One region of the Litoribrevibacter euphylliae genome, then DNA from elsewhere that is predicted to be linked to it. Evidence: predicted binding sites of a transcription regulator. Region 1 holds the regulator's gene; each other region holds the start of a gene.

Region 1 (3,371 bases):
ATCTGTTAGTGCGTCAATTGCAGCATAAAGATCATCATGCTCTGCATTAGCAAACACTTCACCACCGGTTACATGTAACTTGGCTTCTGCCAGTTGTCTTTGTTTTTCAATACTCAGTGTAACTTGAACATTTGTTATTTGGTCATAGTGTCGCTCAAGTCGATCCAATTTGGAAGTAACATAATCGCGAATGTTGGTAGTAATATCGAGGTGGTGGCCACTGATGTTTACTTGCATATAGGACTCCTTAATTTAGTATGCTGTGGTCCAAAAGAATCCAGCTTATAAGGTGAAGCTGGAGGAGGTCTGTGCCTCCTTCATCTTTAATATAGTCCTAGCATGCAATGAATACAATGACCTGTATCAATTAGCTACCTCAGATTAAAAATTCCTTTAAACCAAGCGCTTACGTTCATTCGAAGGTGGGATGTTCATCGCCTCCCGATACTTGGCGATGGTTCGTCTTGCAACTTTAATCCCTTGCTCACCCAGTAAAGTGGCAATTTTGTTATCACTGAGCGGCTTTTTAGGATTCTCTGCGGCGACAAGTTTCTTGATAATGGCGCGGATTGCGGTCGAAGAGCATTCGCCACCAGAAGAGGTGCTGACGTGGCTCGAAAAGAAGTATTTCAACTCGAAGATGCCACGAGGCGTGTGTATGTATTTCTGCGTAGTGACACGGGAAATGGTTGATTCGTGCATTTCAACGGCTTCAGCAATGTCGTGCAGAACCAGAGGTTTCATGGCTTCATCGCCATAATCCAGGAAGCCGCGTTGGTGCTCCATAATTTTAGTGGCGACTTTTAGCAGCGTTTCATTCCGACTTTGAAGACTCTTCAGAAACCATTTTGCTTCCTGCATGTGATCCTTCAGGAAGGTATTGTCAGCACTGGAATCCGCACGTCGAATCAACGAGGCATAACTTGGATTGATGCGAATCTTAGGTGTGATTTCCGGATTTAAATCGACACGCCAACGGCCATTGGTTTTCTGAACAACTACGTCAGGCACCACATAGTCGGGCGTCTGTTGATTGATCTGTTCGCCAGGACGAGGATGCAGTGTTTGAATCAGGCTGATGATTTCTTTTAGTACATCTTCTTTGATGCGTCCTTTGCGCATAATGCCGGCAAAGTCTTTGTTGCCAAGCAGCTCTAAATGGCGCAATACGACGATTTTTGCTTCTGATAAAAACGGTGTTTCAGGTGGCATCTGATTAAGCTGAACCTGAAGACACTCCTGTAAATTTCGCGCGCCAGAACCGACTGGATCAAAACGTTGAATCAAATGCAGAACCGCTTCAACTTCCTCAATGTCGACGCGATTCTCGTCATCTTCAGAGAGGTCGAGTTCTGAGTTGGCGCTGATACAAATGTCTTCAACCGATGTTTGCAGGTAACCATCATCATCAATGCCGTCGAGAATATTTTCTGCAATGATACGATCCGTGTCGCTCATTGGCGTTAAATTCAATTGCCAGCTTAAGTGATCTTGAAGTGTTTCGGTGACGGTATTACGGGATTCAAAATCATAGTCATCATCGTCTGACGGCGCTGAAGCTTGAGTTGGAGTGTGTTGATAAATGTCATCCCAACCGGTATCTATGGTGAGGTCTTCAGGGATGTCGTTGTTCCACTCACTGTCAGTTTCAGTGGCTTCTTGCGATGATGTTTGAAAATCATCACGACTGAAATCGTCGCCGCTGTCGCTATGATCGCCCGCGAGAAAATCGGTATCTTCTGAGTTTGATGGTGTTTCGCCTGGATCGGAATCAAGCGGCTTTTCTGCCATTTGATCTTCAATGGAAGGTTGTGAGGCTTGTTCAAAATCCTCTTCCACTTCTAGCATTGGATTATTTTCCAAGGCTTGCTGAATTTCTTGTTGTAAATCCAGGGTTGAAAGTTGTAACAGTCGAATGGCCTGTTGCAACTGAGGTGTCATGGTTAATGACTGCCCCATCTTGAGCTGAAGCGATGTCTTCATAAATTACAACGTATCCTTATGCTTTCACTCAGCGTGTGCGGTTGTAATCTGAAGAAATGATGTTGTGAAAACCGCACAAGCAAATTATTTGCCATTGGCAATCAAGTATAAACCAAAATAAGTTCAAAAGTGTTGATTTGTGTATCTGGAAAACTCAAAACAGTATGGCCTGAATTAAATGTTGAAGTTCTCTCCGAGATAGATGTCTTTTACTTTTTGATTATTCAGGACGTCATCACTTTGTCCTTCGGCAATGATATGACCTTCACCAACAATGTACGCTTTGTCACAGATTCCCAACGTCTCTCGAACATTGTGGTCTGTAATCAGTACGCCAATGCCCAACCCTTTCAAATGATTGATAATGCCCTGAATATCGTTCACCGATATTGGGTCGACTCCGGCAAAAGGTTCATCTAATAGAATAAACTTAGGATCCGTGGCTAATGCTCGTGCGATTTCTGCACGTCTGCGTTCACCACCGGATAAACTCATCCCTAATGAATCGCGTATGTGAGTGATGTGGAATTCTTGCAGAAGATACTCAAGCTTCTCTTTTTTCTGTTCTTCGGTCAGGTCTTTTCTAAGCTCTAAAATACCGTAAATGTTTTCAGCAACGGTGAGCTTTCTAAAGATGGACGCTTCTTGAGGTAGATACCCTAAGCCGACTTGTGCTCGACCATGCATTGGGTAATGCGTGATGTCTTTATCATCTATGGTGACCTTTCCTTGATCCGCTTGTACCAAGCCCACAATCATATAGAAACAGGTGGTTTTACCTGCGCCATTAGGCCCTAGTAACCCTACGACCTCGCCACTGCTTACCGACAGAGAAACGTCTTTAATGATTTTGCGTTTATTATAGCTTTTAGCGAGGTGCGCGGCTTTTAGACAACTCATGTATCTATCTCGATATTAATTGGTAGGCTACAGAAAAGCTCTATGCTCTTACTTGTTCGATTCCTGTTGCGGAGTCTCTTCTTTCTTAGGGGGATAGAAGATCATTTTTATAGGTCTATCAGTTGTATCTTGTGATCCATTTTGGTTTTTCTTCGCATTAAGCTCGCCCGTTTTTAAAGAGTAGATAATTTTCTCTGCTGAGAGTCGATCTTTGTCTTTATAGACAACGCCATTTCCGGTGACTTCAGCAATTTCTTCGGCGACCTTAAGATCCAGTGTCTTGCCTTCAATATGGGTAGGCTGTTCACCGAGCTTAAGAATTTGTTGGTACTTGGCAGGCTCACCAAAGGCTTTCATACGGGTCACTTCATTGTTAACGGAATACAGAATGACTCGATCCGCCTTTAGTTTTGCTGTGCCCTGGGTAATGATGACATTGCCCGTGTATTCCGCAATACCAGTTTCATTATTGAGTTTGGCTTGATTGG
Region 2 (3,371 bases), on a different contig from region 1:
GCTTATCTTCGATGGCCCGAAGCAACATCGCTTGTTCATCCAACCCTAATTCACCAATTTCATCGAGGAACAGCATGCCTTGATTGGCTTCCCTTAGTAACCCCGGTCGATCCGTAGTTGCGCCGGTGAACGCGCCTTTCTTATGGCCGAACAACGCCGACATCGCATTTTCACCACGCAGGGTGGCGCAATTCACCGAGACTAAACGACCCGACAGCTTACCTCGCTGCTTCCTGAGTTCGTAAACCCGTTGAGCCAGTTGCGACTTCCCTGCCCCGGTTGGCCCGGTAATCAGAATGGATTCATTAGAACGAACAGACACCTTCTCCAATTGTTCAATCATGGTATTGAACGCCGGATTATTCGTCTCAATTCCACCTTTTAGATACGTGGTACCTTCGTGGTGTTCTTTTTGGAACCGGGACGCAATCTGATCGTACTTCGACAAATCGAGATCAATGATCTGATATTGCCCCGGAAGATTGCTGTTTCGATTAGCCGGAGACGTTTGCAATAACTTGCCTGGCAAGTAGCCCGCTTCCGTCAACAAATACAAACAAATCTGCGCAACGTGCGTGCCGGTGGTAATGTGGGTCAGATAATTCTCTTTACCAGGTTTGAAAGAGTAGGCACGTACAAAATCCAGCAACTGACTGTAAACGCTTTCAAAGTCCCAAGGATCACTGAAATTCACACGATGAAAGACCACCTCTGTCTCAGGAGAAACTCTGGCGATGTCTTCTTTCACCTGCTCAGCCAAGCTTAATGAGTGATTGTCGAAGAGCAATTCAAGACGATCAATCAACAGATCATCGTGCTGACACATGGATACGGTAGGACGCCACTTATCCCATCGCTTCTCACCTCGACCACGCCTATCCATCGTGGTGCCTAAAATACTAATAGCAACTGTCTTCATAACCATCAAACACACAAAACAAACATCAATATATCTATCAAATATATTATATAACTATCTTTTTAGATAGCTATACACAAGACACACAGTTAACTCCAAGAGAATAAAAATACACAAAAAAATATTTTTACCGTTTAAAATCAATCGGTTAAAAATTATTTTCCCGTTAATTTCAAAAGTTGGCACCCTACTCGCTATATCTAATTCAAAAACAAATATCACTAAATAAAGAACGACATTAAGAGCAGTAATTGAAAACAAGGAATACAGCGATGACTCATCAACCTTATGAAGTAATGCAAGATGGCGGCGTGCCAATCAAGTCCTGGACGAAGGGCGTACCTTTTGAGTCTGAAGCCAAAGAACAGTTGAAGAACATCTCAAGGATGCCCTTTATCCATAAGTGGGTGGCCGCCATGCCAGACGTACACCTTGGGAAAGGCGCAACCATCGGAAGCGTGGTCCCGACACTAGGCGCCGTTATTCCCGCCGCCGTGGGCGTGGACATCGGTTGCGGCATGATGGCGGTTCGAACCAGCATGCACGCTTCGCAACTCCCGGATAATTTATCGGGCGTGCGTTCAGCCATTGAACAAGCGGTGCCTCACGGACGATCAGCACGAGCCCGAGGTGGACGAGATAAAGGTGCCTGGAATGATGCACCTAACGACGTAATGACAGCCTGGGCACCGTTGGCCACTCAGTTCGATGTATTAAAGGAAAAACACCCGGTGTTGAAAAACACCAACAACTTAAACCATTTGGGAACCTTGGGCACAGGTAACCACTTCATTGAAATGTGTCTGGATGAGCACGGTAGTGTGTGGCTGATGCTGCATAGTGGGTCTAGAGGTGTGGGAAACCGCATCGGTACACACTTTATTGAACTGGCTAAAAAGGATATGGAGCGTTGGCATATCCATTTGCCCGATTCCGACCTGGCCTATCTACCGGAAGGATCGGATCATTTTGAACAATACGTGGAAGCGGTTGAATGGGCGCAGGACTTCGCTCGAACTAACCGCGAAGTAATGATGAACCGAGTCATTCTGGCGGTAAGAAAGGCATTAGGTATCGACTTTGAAGCACGAATGGAAGCGGTGAACTGCCACCATAACTATGTATCGAGAGAACATCACTACGGGAAAGATGTGCTGGTGACACGTAAAGGCGCAGTTCGAGCGCGTAAAAATGAACTGGGGATCATCCCCGGAAGCATGGGCGCTAAATCCTTCATCGTCCGAGGCTTGGGAAATGAAGAAAGTTTCTGCAGTTGCAGCCACGGTGCGGGTCGAGTGATGTCTCGAACCAAAGCCAAGAAACTGGTCTCTTTGGAAGAGCACCGTCAGGCCACAGCCGATGTGGAATGCCGAAAAGATGCAGGCGTGATTGATGAAACACCATCAGCGTATAAGCCCATTGAGAAAGTAATGGAAGCACAGAAAGACTTGGTTGAAATCGTCTATACGCTAAAACAAGTGGTCTGTGTAAAAGGATAAAGCATGATCGAAATTAACGGACAACTCGGTGAAGGCGGCGGACAAATCTTCCGCACCTCACTGACGTTATCAATGCACCTTGGCAAACCGGTTCGGATCTACAACATCCGGGCAGGCCGCTCAAAGCCCGGTTTATTACGGCAGCATTTAACGTGCCTAAAAGCCGCACAAGCCATTTGTGGTGCAGAGGTTTCAGGCGCAGAACTTGGTTCGACGGACGTAACCTTCAAACCAGGAAAGATTGAATCGGGAGACTACCGGTTCGCGATTGGCTCAGCAGGCAGTACCAGTTTGGTCTTCCAAACCGTCTTTTTGCCACTGTGCTTTTCTGACGGAACCAGTGAAATAACCCTGGAAGGCGGCACCCATAACGGTTCTGCCCCCAGCTTTGACTTTATTGAGCAAAGCTTCCTGCCGGTGATCAATCAACTGGGATACCGAGCAGAGGTCAAACTGGAACAATACGGTTTCTACCCTGCCGGTGGCGGTGCATGGCGAGTAAGAATTCAGCCAACAAGAGTTCAGCCAACCAATGGGCTTCAACCGCTTGAGATGATGCATCGAGGGGAAATACTGGAACGCATGGCAATGGCAACATCGTCGCGCATTCCCAGAAGCGTCAATGAACGGGAATTAACACAGGTAAAGAAAAAATGCGCATGGCCCGATGAGGCGCTGCAACAACAAATGGTGTCGTCACAAGGCCCGGGGAACATCCTGTCGCTGCGTGTGAAAAGCCAGCACCTTGTTGAAGTTATTGAAGTGGTCGGCGAAAAACGCGTCAGCGCAGAAAAGGTAGCACATCAGGCAATTGAAGAACTGCGAGACTATCTGACAACCGATGTACCTGTTGGAAAGCACTTGGCAGATCAACTCTTGCTGCCAATGGTGTTAGGTGCTGGCGGTCAATTTACCACGCTGAAACCAACCCAACACCTATTAACCAACATTGA
Region 3 (3,371 bases), 120 kb from region 1:
CCGTGACCTTTGCCGTGTTTCTCTAGCAACTCGTAGAATGACTTAATCTTTTCCACTTTGATGATATGGAACAGTTCCTGACGCGTGTGTGGGAAGTGCTCACAAATGTCTGTGTTCACTTCTACACCCAGCTTTTCAAGTTCACTGTTCATTACTTGGGTAACTAATGCAGCACAACCACCACAACCCGTTGCGGCTTTGGTTACATCTTTCACATCACCAATGGTGTGCGCGCCTTCTTGAACGCTGCAACAGATCGCCCCTTTGCTGACGTCATAACACGAACAGATTTGAGCCGTATCAGGCAGAGCATCTGGGCCAAGACCCACAGCTTCTGAACCGTCACGATTTGGAAGAATCAATGAATCCGGATGCTCTGGCAGATCAATGCCATTCAATGCGTACTGAAGCAAGGTACCGTAATCTTCGGCCTCACCCACCAATACCGCACCGAGTAATTTTTTCTTATCCGCACTGACCACTATGCGCTTATAGATTTCAGCAGGCTCGTCCACATAGGTGTAGTTGTGACAACCAGGGGTCTGGCTTAATGAATCACCAATACTCGCAACATCCACACCCATCAACTTCAATTTGGTCGACATGTCTGCACCGGTGAAGGCATTGTCAGTCGTACCTGAGGTTGCGATGTGATCGTACGCCACTTGCGCCATCTGATAACCTGGAGCAACCAAACCAAAGATCTGACCATTCCAAAGGGCACACTCACCAATCGCGTAAATGTCTTCGTTCGATGTCTGACACTGGTTGTTCACCACAATACCGCCACGAGGACCAACCTCTAGACCAACCTTGGTTGCCAACTCGTCTTGTGGGCGAATACCGGCAGAGAACAAAATCATATCTGTTTCAAGGAATTCGCCGTCTTCAAATTCCATACGATAGCGAGCGTTCTCGCCATCGGTAATGTTCAGAGTGTTCTTAGAGCAATGAACCTGTACGCCTAGCGACTCGATCTTATTCTTCAGCATTTCGCCACCGCCCACGTCCAACTGAACGTTCATTAGGCGATCCGCAAACTGAACCACATGCGCTTGAAGTTCTAAATCGTGCAGTGCTTTCGCGGCTTCCAAACCAAGCAAACCACCACCAACAACAACACCGGATTTAGAGACTTTTGCAGACGCTTTAATGGCTTCAAGGTCTTCAATCGTACGATAAACCAAACAATGTTCTTGATCGTGACCAGGAATAGGCGGAACAAACGGATATGAACCCGTCGCCAGAATCAGTTTGTCATAAGCAACACGGGCGCCACTGGCAGCAATAGCTTCTTTCGCATCAAGATCAATGTCTACGATTTTTTCATTGATATGAATCTCGACATCGTTTTCTTGGTAATAGCCTTCCGGAGCCATTAATAGGTCTTCAGCTGATCGTCCTGCAAAGTACTCTGTTAAATGAACTCGGTCATACGCTTGGCGTGGTTCTTCAGAGAAAGTGACGAGCTGATACTGATCGCGTGACTCACCTTCCAGTACGTTGTCGATGAACTTATGTCCAACCATGCCATTACCGACAATTACTATTCTTTGCTTACTCATGGAACTCTTCCCGCTACTCTAAGAAAATCACGATTGTTTCTAATACACATAGGACATAGCAGAGAGCGTGCCAAGAAAGAAAAAACTTATTTTTATAAATATTTTCAATGAGTTATAAAGTTATAGACACCTATTATTTTTAATTTCATCCGCTTTGGTAAATTAGGCGCACCAAATAAAACCACACACCCAGTATGAAATTACCAAAATGAGGCAGAACCCTCTTTTTCTAACTTTTTAGTTATCTTTCTGAATAAGTTCAGTGCAAAAACAAGCACTTGCTCAGTTTTGTCATCCCTCATCGCCCCAAGATCTAACAAGTCACACAGACAAATCAGCCAATAACAAAAAACGCACCATAAGAACTGACTATTTTTTGTACCAGCTCGAAGCACAAGACGTTTACATAAGCTTCTTTCTATAAATAAGGCGTAGACCTTGCATCTAATTAGCCTATTAATAGTCTTCACCCTTAAAGAACATTAATCAGGTTCGACAAGCGTGAGTTTTAATGGAAAACAGTTATGGTCTTAAAACAATTTATCAATAAGCTCTTTAATAGAGGGGCATCTGAGCAGGCACCCCCGGAAGCCTTATTGACCGAACAGCAACGAACAAAGCTCAACACCACCTTTATAGAAAGGTTGGCAGAGCTGGAAGACCCTCAAGCTCGGTATGATCTCGCCATTCAATTCTCTGAGAAAGGCGCGACGCAAGCGCTCTATACCTTGGGCGTGTTTTACGAACAAGGGGACGGTCAGAAAACCTACCCCGAGTTGGCAGCTGAATGTTATTGGCGTGCAGGTAAGTTCGATATTGCCGAAGCGCAGTACAACCTCGGGCTACTCTATGCCCAAGGGCAACTGGGTCAAGTGGATCTGGTGTCTGCTCACTATTGGTTTACCGAAGCCACCAAACAAAATCTGGCTCAGGCTCAATTTAATCTGGCTACCTTTTATGAAGACGGCTTGGGATGCGTCGAAGATCTCAAAAAAGCCTTTGAACTCTACCAAACCGCCGCCAACCAAGGATTCATTACTGCATGGCACAACCTGGCATTGATGCACTATTCAGGCAAAGGCACCCAACGCAACCCGATCACCGCCTACGCTTGGGTATTATTGGCGGCAAAAGCCGGACTGAAAGAAGCCCAGGAAACTGAACCAGTATTCACCGAAGAACTCAAAAGCGAACAGATTCTGGCAGGAAAGACTTTGCTTGAAGAACTGCAACAAGAGTTCAAAGCCTTCTTACCTAGTAATGAAAGCACAACGACTCAGGCCACTGATAATAAAAACGACGATGATGACAACTTCTATGAAGTGAAATAGCGTGATTGCGAGCAAGAGAAATAACGTCATTCACCTCTCACAGACATAAAAAAACGGAGCTGATAAATAGCTCCGTTTTTTATTGTCTTAACTCAGCGAAAACTAAAACGTTTTAGTGAAGATCAGGAACAACCCCCACCTGCGGCATCTCTGCCAAACCAATATCACGCGCGTGTTGCTCAAAGCCTTTGTTCTTCCAGAAGAAGGCCCCTGGCATTGTAGTTGGTATCACCAACACGTAGAACAAGGCACGACCGGCTAACAGTGCAAGCACCATAGCAAGCGAAGTTAATGCAGCAACAGTGACTGACATTGCGTTATCACCACCAAAAATAGCAATACCAGCCATGATCAGTGCACCGGCGCCAATCAATAGATTTCGTAGAAGATAGGTTTTACCAAAGGTCGTCCACTGGATGTAATGCGCTGCCGCACCTTCACCACTTTCGGTGTTCAAGTACTTCGCATGCGCTAC

The links. Region 1 encodes sigma-54, which starts transcription at its own class of promoters, with help from an activator protein. Its sites were predicted from a motif close to TGGCACNNNNNTTGCTNT; they were not measured.
Region 2: ACFOEK_RS08290 (RtcB family protein) is a predicted target of sigma-54. The motif match lies at 1,100-1,117, and genes of this name have one in related genera.
Region 3: nirB (nitrite reductase large subunit NirB) is a predicted target of sigma-54. The motif match lies at 1,621-1,638, and genes of this name have one in related genera.

The regions. Positions count from the first base shown of each region.
Region 1 is NZ_JBHRSZ010000002.1:1,065,814-1,069,184, reverse strand. Features, by position in the region: gene hpf (ribosome hibernation-promoting factor, HPF/YfiA family) at 1-237, opposite strand, end outside; gene ACFOEK_RS06495 (RNA polymerase factor sigma-54) at 394-1,983, opposite strand; gene lptB (LPS export ABC transporter ATP-binding protein) at 2,158-2,883, opposite strand; gene lptA (lipopolysaccharide transport periplasmic protein LptA) at 2,932-3,371, opposite strand, start outside.
Region 2 is NZ_JBHRSZ010000004.1:170,086-173,456, reverse strand. Features, by position in the region: gene rtcR (RNA repair transcriptional activator RtcR) at 1-919, opposite strand, end outside; gene ACFOEK_RS08290 (RtcB family protein) at 1,192-2,418, shown strand; gene rtcA (RNA 3'-terminal phosphate cyclase) at 2,422-3,371, shown strand, end outside.
Region 3 is NZ_JBHRSZ010000002.1:1,182,114-1,185,484, forward strand. Features, by position in the region: gene nirB (nitrite reductase large subunit NirB) at 1-1,565, opposite strand, end outside; gene ACFOEK_RS07070 (tetratricopeptide repeat protein) at 2,090-2,896, shown strand; gene ACFOEK_RS07075 (DmsC/YnfH family molybdoenzyme membrane anchor subunit) at 3,009-3,371, opposite strand, start outside.